One region of the Halalkalibacter sp. HAAS-P014 genome, then DNA from elsewhere that is predicted to be linked to it. Evidence: riboswitches for the same ligand, from Rfam matches in the RefSeq annotation. Region 1 holds a riboswitch; the other holds the start of a gene.

The links. Region 1 has a riboswitch for S-adenosylmethionine ahead of metK (methionine adenosyltransferase). Riboswitches for the same ligand answer to the same signal wherever they lie in the genome.
Region 2: linked by a shared signal. The riboswitch ahead of AC1FXZ_RS09040 (peptide-methionine (S)-S-oxide reductase) and the one ahead of metK (methionine adenosyltransferase) in region 1 are both predicted to bind S-adenosylmethionine.

Annotation. Positions count from the first base shown of each region.
Region 1 is NZ_JBWQTV010000023.1:106,985-114,991, forward strand. Features, by position in the region: gene AC1FXZ_RS18365 (alpha/beta hydrolase) at 1-653, opposite strand, end outside; gene AC1FXZ_RS18370 (gamma carbonic anhydrase) at 761-1,285, shown strand; gene AC1FXZ_RS18375 (DUF1540 domain-containing protein) at 1,374-1,529, opposite strand; gene metK (methionine adenosyltransferase) at 1,665-2,870, opposite strand; SAM riboswitch class I at 3,034-3,145, opposite strand; gene AC1FXZ_RS18385 (hypothetical protein) at 3,383-3,760, opposite strand; gene pckA (phosphoenolpyruvate carboxykinase (ATP)) at 4,017-5,600, shown strand; gene AC1FXZ_RS18395 (phosphatase PAP2 family protein) at 5,881-6,411, shown strand; gene AC1FXZ_RS18400 (alpha/beta hydrolase family protein) at 6,539-7,315, opposite strand; gene AC1FXZ_RS18405 (ABC transporter substrate-binding protein) at 7,650-8,007, shown strand, end outside.
Region 2 is NZ_JBWQTV010000011.1:76,835-84,841, forward strand. Features, by position in the region: gene AC1FXZ_RS09020 (MBL fold metallo-hydrolase) at 33-824, opposite strand; gene AC1FXZ_RS09025 (DUF1284 domain-containing protein) at 1,279-1,695, shown strand; gene AC1FXZ_RS09030 (DUF2798 domain-containing protein) at 1,933-2,415, shown strand; gene AC1FXZ_RS09035 (malate:quinone oxidoreductase) at 2,551-4,092, opposite strand; gene AC1FXZ_RS09040 (peptide-methionine (S)-S-oxide reductase) at 4,591-4,932, opposite strand; SAM riboswitch class I at 5,022-5,132, opposite strand; gene AC1FXZ_RS09045 (TetR/AcrR family transcriptional regulator) at 5,272-5,841, opposite strand; gene AC1FXZ_RS09050 (DsbA family oxidoreductase) at 6,082-6,990, shown strand; gene AC1FXZ_RS09055 (monooxygenase) at 7,007-7,312, shown strand; gene AC1FXZ_RS09060 (hypothetical protein) at 7,519-7,845, opposite strand.

The DNA of each region.
Region 1 (8,007 bases):
AACCATTCCCTGACTTCATACTTATCAACTAAATAATCTTCCCCTGATTGGAGGACAAGTAATGGGATGTTTGGAAATTTCTCTGGATAACGGTGGGCAATACGTATCGCCTTCGTTAATTCATGGTACCATCTAGCCGAGACTTTACTAACACGCAGTTCATCTTTTAAGTATGCTTCACGAATTTCTTCATTCCGTGTTACTAAATCTGAACGAATTCCTGATTTCTGGCTGAATGATGGAGCAACACGATGAAGAAGTTTAGAAGCGATCTCCTTAGACTTTGCAGGTGGTTCGCTTAAACCTAAGCAGGGAGACGACAATAAAACGCCTGAAACCATTGCCGAACTTCTCTCCATTAACGATCGTATAACAACAAGCCCTCCCATGCTATGTCCAAGTAAGAATATAGGTAACCCTTTTACTCTTGCTTCATTCAACCAATCTTCAACTGAATCAATATATTGATTAAAAGACTGAATATGACCTCGCTTCCCTCTCGTTTTCCCTTGGCCAGGTAGGTCGCCCATTACTACATCAAATCCGTGATCATTCCATTTTTGAGCGAGCCACAAATACCTCCCGTGATGCTCTCCTGCGCCATGAACCATTACGACTACTCCTCTAGGATCAGCCACTTCCCATTTCCACATTCTGCATTCCCCCTTGACGATTTTTTTGAAAAAAGGACCATGACCTCCATTTTTTACGTTAAACTAAGTATAGCGATTTTTTTACTAAACGAAAAGGATGTGACGAAGTGATTTACAGATATCAAGACAAATTTCCGATAATTTCTGAAAGCGCCTTTATAGCCGATAATGTTACCATTACAGGCGATGTTAAAATTGGTGAGGAATCAAGCATTTGGTTTCAAACCGTTATCCGGGGAGATGTTGCTCCAACTATTATAGGAGACCGGGTAAACATTCAAGATCAGTCTATGCTTCATCAAAGCCCAAAAAACCCTCTAATTATTGAAGATGATGTAACCATAGGTCACCAAGTTATGCTTCATAGTTGTACAATACGAAAAAAAGCGTTAATAGGAATGGGTTCAACTATCCTTGACGGTGCTGAAATTGGTGAAGGAGCTTTTATTGGAGCTGGAAGTCTTGTTCCTCCAGGTAAAAAAATCCCAGCCAATACAATGGCTTTTGGAAGACCTGCTAAAGTGGTTCGTGATCTAAATGAAGTTGATATAAAAGAAATGGCTCGTATTCGCCATGATTATGTAGAGAAAGGTCAGCACTATAAACAAGTACTTAAGGAAGCTAAAAACTAATAACATATTTTTAGATTAATGAATAATATTGATTATTATTATCAATAATAATAGAAAGAGCGAGAGAATCGCTCTTTCATTCCGCAAATCAATGTTGTGGTTCAAAGGTTTTGCAATCTGTTTCCTCTTGTTTATCTGCTTCTTTTCCCGTATGGCTTACAACATAAATCTTGTCTGCTTCACACTGATTCCCCTGTGCCCAAAAAACACAGTTGTTCACTTCACATAATACATCTTGAGCCAATTTACTCACCCCCCTCATATATACATTTTGACCAAATTTGAACCGAGAAATACAAAGGGATTCAAAATCTGATATTTCTCTTTCTAGGTCGAAAAAGAGGCAAACTCTAAAGTTGAGTTGCCTCTTTCTTGTCTTCTATAATCCAGCTTGTTCTTTTAATGCAGCTGCCTTATCTGTTTGCTCCCAAGGAAGATCAACATCAGTACGTCCAAAATGACCGTAAGCTGCTGTTTGCTTATAGATTGGTCGACGAAGGTCTAGCATCTTAATAATACCAGCAGGACGAAGATCAAAGTTATCACGTACAAGTGCAACTAATGATTCTTCAGATACTTTCCCAGTGCCAAACGTATCAATTGAAATTGATACAGGTTGAGCTACACCGATCGCATATGCCAATTGCACTTCACATTTATCAGCTAATCCTGCAGCCACGATATTTTTCGCTACGTAACGTGCAGCGTATGCTCCAGAGCGATCAACTTTTGTTGCATCCTTACCAGAGAACGCTCCTCCACCGTGACGTGCATAACCACCATATGTATCAACGATGATTTTACGTCCAGTAAGACCTGCATCCCCTTGTGGACCACCGATTACAAAACGACCTGTTGGATTAATAAAGTACTTTGTATCTTCATCTATTAATTCCTGAGGTACAACTGGATTAATTACGTATTCTTTTAAATTGCGTTGAATTTGTTCTAACGTTACTTCCGGATGATGCTGTGTGGAAATGACAATGGTATCAATTCGAGCTGGTTTCCCATCTTCATCGTACTCAACAGTAACTTGTGTTTTACCATCTGGACGAAGGTATGGAAGGACTTCTTCTTTTCGTACTTCTGTTAAACGACGAGCTAATTTGTGGCTTAATGAAATTGGTAGTGGCATTAGCTCACTTGTTTCATTATTAGCATAACCGAACATCAATCCCTGATCTCCAGCTCCAATTGCTTCTATTTCTTCATCGGTCATTTGACCTTCACGCGCTTCAAGAGCTCGGTCAACCCCTTGTGCAATATCAGCAGATTGCTCATCAATCGATGTTAATACTGCACACGTCTCAGAGTCAAAACCATACTTAGCACGAGTATAACCGATACCCTTAACCGTTTCTCGGACAATTTTTGGAATGTCAACATACGTACTCGTCGTAATTTCACCAGCAACTAAAACTAACCCTGTGTTAACTGATGTTTCACACGCTACACGTGCATTGGGATCATTCGTTAAAATTGCATCGAGAATCGCATCTGAAATTTGATCACAAATCTTATCCGGATGTCCTTCTGTTACAGATTCCGATGTAAATAGACGTCTGCTTTTAAATTCTGTCATTATTCTTTTCCTCCTTAAACACAGCTATTTACTTAGCCTATGTTTTTTTCTTTGAGACGGCACTCATGTCCCACTGAATGGGAAATACCTACCTGTAAAGACGTATAAACGATAAAAACCCTTTTCCAAATAGAGGAAAAAGGGTTGAATGTTTACCTTTAGCCTCTTATCGTTCAAGGCATATGCCTTGCAGGTTAGCACCTTTTCACTCAAGGCTATGAGTGTTGGTTGCTGGGCTTCTTCGGGCCTGTCCCTCCGCCTACTCAGGATAAGAGTATCCGTTCGACGCATATCATATCGCACATGTTGAATACTGTCAACATTTACAACTTACTCTTTACGAGTATGACTTTTGAAATTCACTTAACCTTATTAATTTATTTATAGTTTGCACAACCTTATTCGTAACTATGCTTTTTAAAAAATGCTTTCAGGACTATTAGAAATACAAAAGAGGTGTAACAAAAGGAGTCCGTTCAAACCTTTTGCTACACCCCTTTCTTCTGTTATTTCTAATAAGGAGTATCATCTCTTTGACGTTCATTACTCTCCCGTACTCTCTCTCCCTGTTCCCGACTTTTTCTCTGTTCTTCTAACTTCTTTTCATCTTCTATACGAAACTCTTCACGTAATTGCATCCTCATCAATTCTTTTTCATTATCTCGAGGTTTAACTTGGCTATACACCCCACTTGCAGTTAAACCAATGATCAGGGCTACTAAAACTTGATCACCCCACTCTCTTGGAATAAACCAAAGTATTCCCGCAATTCCGATTGCTAACAGTGCTCGATATTGTTTTTCTACACCGAATGCATTTCCAATAACCGTCACAAGAGCTGCTACGACAGCAGAAACTGTAGCGAGGTCCAACATGGAGACTTCTTGCACGTCGAATTCCTCCTTTTTACCCTTATATATTTACTTTATGCAGCATGAAAAAATTGGTCCTTTTCTAAATCTATTCTAGATACTTTAATTAATTAAACAAATTCCATAAAATTTGTGAACACATTTAGGTGGAAAGAAGTCACATTCCAAAAAAAATTTTAATAGTATAGACTATTAAAATTAATGTGTTATACTAATAAACAAGATTAGATAATATATGGGAATCACATAAAGATAAAGAAAGGGTTGTCCGACAATGAAAACGATTAGCCTCCAATCAGAATTAGTTAATTTAATGAATCAGAAAAATGTTCAGCTCAATTTACCTATCTCTTCATTAATTGAAAAGTCTTTAAAGCGAGGTGAAGGGAGCCTCACATCAACGGGGGCATTAAGTGTTTCAACTGGTGCTTATACGGGACGTTCCCCTAAAGACAAATTCATTGTCAAAGAATCAAGTATTGAAAACAAAATTGAGTGGGGAGCTGTTAACCAACCTATAGAGAAAGAAGTTTTTGTTTCACTTTACAGAAAAGTGCTGAAACACTTAAGTGAAAAAGAAGAACTTTTTGTTTCTGATGGATTTGCCGGTGCAGATGAAAAGTACCAAATTCCATTAAAAGTAATAAATGAATTCGCATGGCAGCAAGTTTTTGCGCGCCAATTATTTATCCGCCCAAGTAATAAAATTGAGCAAAATCATGATAATCAGCCATTCACGATTGTATCTGCACCTACATTTAAAGCAGACCCAGCTGTTGATGGTACAAATTCAGAAGTTTTTGTCATTGTTTCATTTGAACAACGAATCATTTTGATCGGTGGTACTGAATATGCTGGAGAAATGAAAAAATCAATTTTCTCTATTATGAACTTCTTATTACCAGAACAAGATGTTTTATCAATGCACTGCTCTGCTAACGCTGGAAGAGAAGGCGATGTAGCTTTATTCTTCGGCTTATCTGGAACTGGAAAGACAACGCTTTCTGCTGACCCGAACCGTGGCTTAATTGGTGACGATGAGCATGGTTGGTCAAGAAACGGTGTCTTCAATATAGAAGGTGGATGTTACGCAAAATGCGTGAACTTATCTGAGGAAAAAGAGCCACAAATTTGGAATGCGATCCGTTTTGGTTCTGTTCTTGAAAACGTTATTATTGATGACAAAACAGGAGATGCGGATTACGATGATACTTCTTTAACAGAAAATACTAGAGCAGCTTACCCGATTGATGCAATACCAAACGCACTTACGCCAAGTGTTGCAGGTCATCCGACTACTATCATCTTCTTAACTGCTGATGCATTCGGTGTCCTTCCTCCGATCAGTAAATTAACAAAAGAACAAGCAATGTACCATTTCTTATCTGGTTACACTAGTAAACTAGCAGGTACAGAGCGAGGGGTTACATCACCTGAAGCAACTTTCTCAACTTGTTTCGGTGCACCATTCCTTCCATTACCAGCGGCTCGCTATGCTGAAATGTTAGGAGAAAAGATTGATCAACATGATGTGAATGTTTACCTAGTGAACACTGGTTGGTCTGGTGGTGAATACGGTGTTGGTAAACGAATGAACTTAAAATACACTCGTGCAATGGTTCAAGCTGCACTTTCTGGAGAGCTTCGTTCAGCAGAAACTGTTACAGATGAAACTTTCGGGCTTCACATTCCTCTTCATTGCCCTGGTGTACCTGATGATGTTCTTCAACCACGTGCTACATGGGCTGATAAAGATGCTTATGATGCAAAAGCAAAAGAACTTGCGACTAATTTCAAAGAGAATTTCCAAAAGTTCAACGCTGTTAGTGACAGAATTAAAGAAGCTGGACCTAAATAAGTAGTTTGATAGTTACCTAGTAATTTCACATTGACTTTTGAGGTATTCAAGCTTTTTTGAATACCTCATTTTCCCATCTATTCGATTAGTTAGTCACTTGATAGCTCATTCGATTTTGGAAGATACTATTACTCCCTCTTTACTGATTAAATTAATTTAACTTTTATGATTGAATCCACTTATATGTTTAGTAGAAAAATATACATAATTACAACTTTGCAGCTAAAAAAATGATATTATAATAAAAATGACTAATTCTATTTATGATGGAGTTGTTGATATGAATCGAATTGTTAACTGGTTATCAACGAACGATGATAGAATTTTTTTAGTTATAAACAAGCATTGGAGATGTAAAACACTAGATTTTATCCTTCCCAAAATTACTCATTTAGGTGGAGCCACATTTACATTATCCTTACTTACTTTCATCATCATACTTTTTACTAACCACGTACGTTATTGGGCGATTGACGCCTTTATCTCTTTAACGATCAGTTTCATTGCCGTACAAATATTAAAGAAAACGTCAGGACGAAAGCGCCCTTATTTAAAATTACCCAATGTTAATATTGGCACCAATCCATTGAAAGACTATTCATTTCCGTCGGGTCATACAACAGCTGCATTTTCCATTGCCGTTGTTTTTTCGTTCCATTCCCCAATCCTCGCGATTACCGTAATGCCACTAGCACTTATAGTTGGATTGTCAAGAATGTATGTTGGCATGCACTATCCAACTGATTGTATTATTGGTGCTATACTTGGAACGATCAGTTCCATTCTTGCTGTGTACGTTATTTATGTCTAAACTACTATGGGGTTTTTCCTCTGTTAATTGAGGTGAGTCAAAAGGTCCAGTTCGTAGCTTGGCTCTCACCTCCTTCTTTTAGAAGTTCTATTTGCATACGTAGTTTGCATTTTAGGTATTCTTTTTCCTACCTTCTCATTTTCAACCATTGGGCTGCATTTATTAGAACTTTTCGTTGTTCATTTGCAGGAAACTGATGCGTAAAGTCTGAGTAATACCAGGTTGTTACTTTTACACCTGAGGCGATGCACTGCTCTTCTAATCGATATGCATGCTTGATGGATACATGTTCATCTAGTTCCCCATGAATAATGAGAACCCTTGCCTTTATTTTTTCAATAGCCGCTAAAGGCGTCCTCCACCGATACCTTTCTGGATACTTGTTAGGGCTTCCACCTATGACCCGTTTCATCATCCTCCTTAAATCGATTCGTTCTTCATATGTAAGGCTCATATCAGACACCCCATTCCAACAGATGACTGAACTCAATTCTGGTCGTTTGATTGCAGTTAATAAAGCCATCACTCCTCCTCTTGAAAAGCCAAGTACATGTAAGGAGGATTCATCCACTTCAGGTAAATTCTTCATTAAATCAAATGCGGCAATAGCATCTGAGCGATCCTCCCCACAAAAGTCTTCTTGACCTTCTCCTCCTCGATTTCCTCGATAAAATGGAGCCACTACGACAAATCCTTCTGAGGCCCATTGAATTACACGTTGAATTCGAACCATCCCGACATTTTTGATTCCCCCACGCAAATATAATAATCCAGGTAAATTACTGCCCCATTTAGGAAAAGCCATATAACCTTTTACTTTTAAGCCACTGCTATCATACGTAATTGTAAATAGATCGATGTTCGGATTGGGAGAGGGAATTCTAATTTTATCAATAAGTTTCATATGAATTATCCTTTCTAAACTCTTTTAAAAAGACTGACTCGCATACGTTGTTGTTTTTGGGCTTGCGTGTATTCACATGTTCGTTCCATTTCGCTCCATTCACTCGCTTTCCGTGGGGAGGTGCCGAGCCTCCTTGGCTGCGCCTGTAGGGTCTCGCCCCTACGATTAAAAACTTCTAACAGCAACAACCTTTACGAAAATAACCTTTAAAAAATAGCAATTACACAATAGAAATTTATTTTAACCTATATTGGGCAAACACACATTTTACACTTTTGTCATAGACTATCACAACAACTTACTTATTTTAAGGGAGATGACAAAAATGAATGTCATGAAAAAAGTTAGCCTATTGCTACTATCTCTTGTATTAATTTTCTCTTTTTCAGCCTGTTCTTTTGGTAGTAATAGTGACACACTTCGAGTTTCCGAAGTCACTCGTTCTATTTTCTACGCCCCATTATACGCTGGAATATCTCAAGGCTTTTTTGAAGATGAAGGAATCAATTTAGAGTTAACGACAACATGGGGTGGCGATAATACGATGACATCGCTACTATCTGACGGAGCTGATGTTGCCTTAGTTGGTGCTGAGACATCCATTTATGTGTATGCTCAAGGAGCTAGCGACCCAGCAATTAACTTTGCACAGTTAACGCAAACAGATGGAACATTTCTAGTTTCACGAGAAA
Region 2 (8,007 bases), on a different contig from region 1:
TCTATTAACGACGCATCATCTCGCCTATCTTTCTATTTTCTAATAATTGATTGGATAATATTGGCCGAGTTCCACTCATTATCTGATATCTTAATTAGAACTGGTGGATTCGTAAATAATTTGGCATCAATTTCTTCTACCGACAAGCCTTTTTCATACAAATATTTAACCTCTCCCTGGAGATTCTCGAGAAATTCTAGTTTCTCTTGTAATAACTGCTTTCCATCAGGTAAATAACCTGCATGACAACAGAACATTTCGTTGAAGTCATGCTGAAGAACTCTGCGAATGGATAAAATCAATTCAGGAATCGATTCATCGTGAGAGACAGCTTTTACTTTGCGACTTACAAAAAGATCACCCGAAAACAATATCCCCGTATTCGAATTAAAAAAAACAACATGATCATAAGCATGTCCTGGAGTTTCAATGACTTCCCATACCTGATTTCTTGACATCACCGTTTGTTCAAAAGGTTTTGCGAGAAACCCCTCTCGTAATCCCCAAAATCCTTGTCGAAACTTTGGATACTCACTCCCAATCAAACATTCATCAATTGATTTTTCATTAACATAAATGGGGACATTCTTATGTTCACCTACCCACTTCGCTCCCCCTGTATGATCTTCATGGTGATGGGTTAAGGCCACTAAATCAATATCTGCTTCCTGATAAAAAGGAGTAAAGCTATCTAGTAATGAAACGGGACCTGTGTCAACAAGCATATGATCAACAAGAAAAGAGTATATTGTCATTGGCACGTTTTGATAAGTTACCGACCCTTTCAAGCATGTAACATCCGAGTGAGAACTAATTTCGATCATTGCTGTCTCCTCTCTCATTCCATGATTTGATTAAACATTCAAACATATAGCATAAATTATAGTGTTTTTTCCACCTATCTACTATATTGAATCCAAGGGAAACCTTCCATACTTTTCATTGGATATACGCATTGACAGAAAATAGAATAACCGACTTGATACTCACTTTCACTGTTTACTAAAATGCTCAGGTAATGGCACATCCCTACAATAAATTGTTCTGCCACAACTAGTACACTTTCCAATCTTTTCTTCCATTTACATTCTCCTTTTACAAAAGTTTGAACCTGTATGGTTTTAGCTAATGATTCCCTAATTTCCTATCTGCTAATTTTTTATTAATTCCCAATAAAATAATACATAATCTGTTTGGGATGTTAAAATAAACTAAAATGTTAACTTATTAATAAAATATGTTAACAATCATTCAAACCTAAAGTTAGGAGGACGTTTAATGTTTAACTTGCGAGGTCATCATCTGTTTTGCCTTCTTGGTTACCGAGGAATGGGGTACTCTAAAGAATATGTGGAAAATATGACGCGCTTGCATCAAACGTTGAAAAATGACCCCAAAACGTGGATTCAACTTGTAATGGGACCTGATCAGTTGTGTGAAAAGTACCCCCATTCAGGTGAGCACCACTGCCAACACAGCATAATCTACGAAAGAGATGCTGCTATTTTAGAGAAGATGGAACTTAAGATTGGACAACTCTTGCAGTGGAAGGACATTGAATCACGTATCCAAGAACACGTCACCTCTTCGGATATTGAAATCCTCTGTGAAACTTGTTCTTGGCGTTCTTACGGAGTTTGTGAAGAGGGAGTTCAGGAAATTCTTGAAGGAAAAGGCTTAAGAGAGATTAAATAAGTCCTTTTATATGATTGTATCTCGAACCACTTTAACATTACTAAAAATTGGTTAAAAACTTCAGATTAACTTATCTAACAGCTTTGCAACGGAACGAGGAAAAGAATCTTTTAAAAAGTACGAGTTAACAAAGCTTAATTAAAACTTGCAATAAACCTTCACAAATTCGTCACTTATGAAAAGATTTTCAGACAGATATAATCAACCTTATGCTCTAAAAAAGAAAGGATGTTTTGTTTGCCTACTAATAAAAAAGAAGGCATTATTTTTGGACTATTTATGTGTTTAGGAATGGTTTTGATTATGTCTGTTTACAACACAGCTTTGAACGGTTTTTCATCATTTACAGTCAGGAGTATGATGATTCAATTTATCATAACATTTATCGTTGCTTTTATCGTAGAATCATTAGTTGAACCAAAAGCGCGAAAGCTCGCATTCTCACTTCCTTATGATAAGGCAAAAGAAATCAACGTTATTTTAGCGTTTGCTTTTTGTATGGTCCCTATGATGGTTCTAATTATGTCAGCATACGGACTTATTTTAACGGCGTTTGTGACAGGTGTTAAAGGTTCACTTCTCATAGCGTACCTGAAATTAGTTGGTCTAAACTTTATCGTGGCGCTCCCATCACAGTTACTAATTGTCGGACCAATCTCCCGTTTCTTATTAACAAAGTACATTAAACCATCTACACAAAAATCTGAATTTATCGTTTAAAAGAAAAAGCAAACTACCTTTTTAGTAGTTTGCTTTTCTGATATAGTGGGATTTTAAGTCCTTGCCTCTTTAGGTAAATTTTTATTTTCTCTTTGTTTTTACAAACTTCCCAGTCTGTTTATGAGAAATTGTTGCCTAAATTTTTTCGTTCAATAGCCTAGTTTCTACATTTAAAGAATCACCTAAAGACCTACTATTTTCCTCAAATCCAAGCGTCTGCGCTGTTGAAGAATGAACTTCGTCCAGGAGCTCTGGATTTTCCATTAGTGACATGCCATAAGATGGAATCATTTCTTTAATTTTCGGTTCCCACTCTTCCATACGTTCAGGGAAGCACTTTGAAATAACTTCAAGCATGACATGAACGGCGGTAGAAGCTCCTGGAGAAGCTCCTAATAAAGCTGCTATCGAACCATCAGCACCAGTAACAACTTCCGTACCAAATTGAAGCGTGCCTTTTCCTGCTTCAGTATCTTTAATAACTTGCACACGTTGTCCTGCAACTAATAAATCCCAATCCTCGCTTTTAGCGTTTGGAATAAACTCACGTAACTCTTCCATACGCTTTTCTTTTGATAACATAACTTGACCAATTAAGTATTTTGTCAAAGGAATGTTTTTAGCACCCGCCGCCAACATAGTTAAGAGATTATTAGGTTTTACAGAAGTTAGTAAATCAAAAACTGAACCGTATTTTAAAAACTTAGGTGTAAAACCAGCAAAAGGACCAAATAACAATGATTCTTTATTGTCAATAAATCGTGTATCAAGATGTGGAACAGACATTGGAGGCGCACCAACTTTAGCTTTACCATATACTTTTGCGTGATGCTGCGCTACAACATCCGGATTATTACAAACCATAAATAATCCACTTACCGGAAATCCTCCAATATGTTTTCCTTCAGGAATACCCGATTTTTGAAGTAAATGTAGGCTTCCTCCCCCGCCCCCGATAAAGACGAATTTTGCAGCATGCCGTTCAACAGTATCATTATCAAGATTCCTTACTTTCAGTTCCCACATACCATCGCTAGTGCGTTTAATATCATTCACACTACGTTTGTAGTTTATCTCAACACCTTTATTCTCTAAGTGTTCAAACAACATACGCGTTAACGCGCCAAAATTGACATCCGTTCCAGAGTCAATTTTTGTTGCAGCTATAGGTTCACTTGTTGGGCGATCCTGCATAATAAGTGGGACCCATTCCTTTAGCTTTTCTGGATTATCAGAAAATTCCATCCCTTTAAATAGAGGGTTGTTTGTTAGCGCTTCAAAACGTTTCTTTAAAAAAGAGACATTTTTCTCCCCCTGTACAAAACTCATATGAGGCAATGGCATGATAAAGTCCTGTGGGTTATGTAACAAATTACTCTTTACAAGGTAAGACCAAAACTGCATTGAAACCTGAAACTGTTCATTAACTTTTATAGCTTTACTAATATCTACAGATCCATCCGGCTTTTCGTCCGTGTAGTTAAGTTCACACAGCGCGGCATGCCCCGTCCCTGCATTATTCCACTCGTTAGAACTTTCCTCTCCTGCGTTTTCAAGCTTCTCGAATACTGTAATTTTCCATTCCGGTACCAACTCTTTCAAAAGTGTCCCTAAAGTCGCACTCATGATTCCGGAGCCAATTAAAATGATGTCTGTTTTAGTTTCTCGATTGCTCATTTTTACCAACCTTTTCCCCTAAGATTTGCAGAAAAGATGTAGGCGTCACACCATACTAAGCGCGACCTTAGAACACACCTTTTCTGTCTCAATTACAATATCATAGTGTATACATTTAATTATAGATTAACATATCTACTATTATATGATAATTTTAAATTATTTAAAAGCTGGTAAAAAGTGTGACGCCCACATTTTTACCATAGCTATAATTTATTTTCACTTGGAAAAGGTTATTCTTCTTGTAATGGTTGTTTGTTAAAAAGAATTTTTTTAGCTTTAACATATAGTAGACAGCCCGTTCTTATTGATCTTACCCAGTCGGACTCTGTGAAACTAAATCAATACTTTCCTTAACGTTTTTACATTAGCTTTGTGATAAAGAAACCCCTCACAACTAATTGTATCAAATAAAATCGTGCATGTGTGGAGTGTTCTCAAATGTAGTAAACCATTTATTTCCATTTTCCTTGCCCATTTTCTATTCAAGCTATTAAGTTATCGCCTTACTGGAGTAATTTCTGTAATAACTTCATCTTTAATTAGATGTTTAAGTTCGTTTTTCTTTTGTTTAGCTACCGTTAGTTGATGAATAGTAGAAAAGAAAATAAATGATTTATTTTTAACTTGTTGGCTTCCTTTCGTAGTGGGGTCGTGTAAGTCAAAAAATAATTCTACTACTTCCTTATAAGATACTTTCCAGGGATCAAATAAAATATCTACTATATCAATATTTGCCTCTTTTAAATGTCTGATTTGAACATTTTCAATACCACGAAAAACGGTAACAAATGCCTCTTCACTAAAAAACTCACTTGCACCAAACACTGCTCTTTCCATTATGTTCGCTCCTTTGAGCGATAAGCCTTCTATCCATTAAAAAAACCCCTCTTTAATTTAAAGAGAGGTTAGTATCATTACATACAATCCTCTCATCTTTCAAAGGTTAACACCTTTGCAGGAATTAGCACCGTTCAGTCACTTTGACTGATGGTTGCCGGGTTTCATAGGGCCTGTCCCTCTACCACTCTGGATAAGAAGTTTATCGCTATATTTTTTTATATTAACAACTTGCTACTAATAGTATCAATCACTAACCTAAAATTCAAGTACTATTTTGAAAACACTGAACAAAGTACGATTCACGAACTAACAATAGTTGTGGACTAGTATTTAAAACTAAGCTCCCGAACCAAAATTAACTCCAGACATTATATAAGGAATTGCCGACTTGATAAATTCTTCTGGAGGTGTCTTCTTGTTAGTTCTTCTCCATTCTACAGAAGCACCGTAAATTCCCCAGCTCAAAATGACAGCTGTTATTTTTAAGGTCTCATCCTCTTCATCCTTATTTTGTCTTACTAACATATTGTAAAAAATAATTTCGAGCTGTTCTCTAATAATACGGGCAATCGTTTCTTCGTATCCTCTATAACAACGGAAGGATAAAGATTTTTGAAAGTCCGTTATTGCTATGAAGACACTACGTACCGATTCTTCATTTAATTCGTTTTCCTCAAAAATATTACCATTCAAATTAATCGATAATACTTCTGATAGTACCTTTTCTAATAAATCATATATGTCTTCAAAATGATAATAGAATGTTGCACGATTAATCATCGCTTCTGTTGTAATATCCTTAATGGTAATGTCCTTAAATTCCTTTTTACTAGACAGTTCAATGAAAGAATCCATGATCAATTTACGAGTACGAAGAACCCGGGGGTCCGTCTTTGATTGTGTCATTTTGTTGTCACCCCTACTTTTTAAACAATTTCACGAATGTGTTGTATAAACAACAAATCAAATGAACTATTGGTATTGTCGGTTCTCATTATTTACTAAAATAAGATTATAAGCAAATTTGATGCTTCCGTATAAAATTATGGTAATGAAATATAGAGTATGACTTATACAGTCTGTTCTACACTTCGTATTGAATAAGTTACAGCAAAGGAGGAAACTTAATTGACGAGCAACAAAAAGATGATATGTGATTTAGAAACAGGTGTGTGTGGGGAAGTCAATGAGGAAAAGATGGAATTAATTGACCTGAATCAACCAAAGAAAGTGATTGATCTTTATTATGTAACAGACCCTATTTGCTCTCATTGTTGGGCAATTGAACCCGTACTTCGCCGTTTCACCGAGCAATATGGGGATTATTTTAATGTTCATACGGTTATGGGAGGACTACTGGAGAAATGGGGTGATGGTCCAGTTGATCCAGGTAATGGGATCTCAAGACCCCAAGACGTGGCAGGTCACTGGAGGGAAGTCGGAGAATATTCGAGGATGCCAATTGATGGATCACTTTGGTATGATAATCCAATCCAATCATCTTTTCCCCCTTCCCGTGTATTTAAAGTGATTCAAAAAAATCATAATGATACATCTGCAAATGAATTTTTACGGCGTGCCAGAGAAGCAGTTTTTGCATTTAATCAAAATATTGCAGATAAATCCGTAATGATCAATATCGTCAATTCTATTGGACTTGACGGAGAAACCGTTGTAACTGAAGCTGAACAACCTAACGGACAAAAATTATTAAGTGAAGATTTTGAGCTAGCCAAAAACTTAGGCGTTAGAGGATTTCCAACCATTATCATGATTAATGAGGATAATAAAGGGATAAAACTAGTTGGCGCGCGCTCTTTTGAGGAGTATGTTCGTGGATTAAAACAAGTCCTAGCCATTGAAGAACTTCAGCCAAAACAACAACCATCCCTTTCTAGCTTACTCGAAAAGGAAAAACTTTTATTCTCAAAAGAAATCGAAGTTATGTATGATGTCGAAAAAACAGATATAAATGATTTTGTTACTGGAAAACTTCCAACAAACAGTTATCAAAAGAAGGAAATTTTAGGGGAGTTATACTTTACTACTAAATAACAAAGGAGAATAATAAATGGCTTACGTATTACAAGTTGATTTCAAAATGAACGGACCTTTTGGAGATGAAATGGCAGAGGAGTTCTCTAGCTTAGCGAAAAGTATCAATGAAGAAGATGGCTTCATGTGGAAGATTTGGACAGAAAATCCCGAAAACAATGAAGCAGGAGGAATTTATATTTTTGAAACAAAAGAAACGGCTGAAGCATATTTAGAAATGCACTCTAAAAGGTTAGCTAGCTTTGGAATAACAGATGTTAACGCAAAGATTTTTTCCATAAATTCTAAACTTACTGCGATTACTAATGGTCCACTAAAATAAACTATAAGAATGCAGGTGTGTGAGGTAACACACCTGCATTCTTGAGCTTGAACTTACTTCTTTTTGGCAACAGAGTCAGGATAGACTATAATTACAGAAAATTATTAGGTGTCACAGTAATCGGTAACAGACAGCAGTTCCGTTGGTTGGCTATGTGCCTTGCTCATTGTCTTTTAAAAGCTGTTGATTAAAAGGTGTTCCATAACTTAGAAAAGATCTTCGTAATCAATTTTCTCAACCGTTTTCTTCGCTTCAGCAGAGAGCTCTTCTGAGAACTCTGCCATAGCAGTTTGGTTGGAATTTTCAAATGCTTTTACTTGACTGTCCCTAAGAAAATTAGTAATAAATTGTTTCATTTGTGGCAATTCATTACCACGACCTTTCAAAAAACTAAATACTGCAACTCCCATTCCTACTACAGTTAGTAACATACCTCCGTTGGTTTTACGATTAGCCCCAAATAATTGCTGTGCTCGTCTCCCCCAATTAAATACAGCTCTGATCCAACGAATATGATTAATCATTGAATTCATCAATAGAGCACTCCCTTTCATTAATAACCACCTTAAAACTTAGTATTAATCTTTCTCACACAATTATGAGAACAAACTTTTTTTCCGTTCAACTGATTTTACCGTTACATTATGTATATCATGCTTAATCAAGGTTCATCTATGTTCCATGTGACTTTAAAG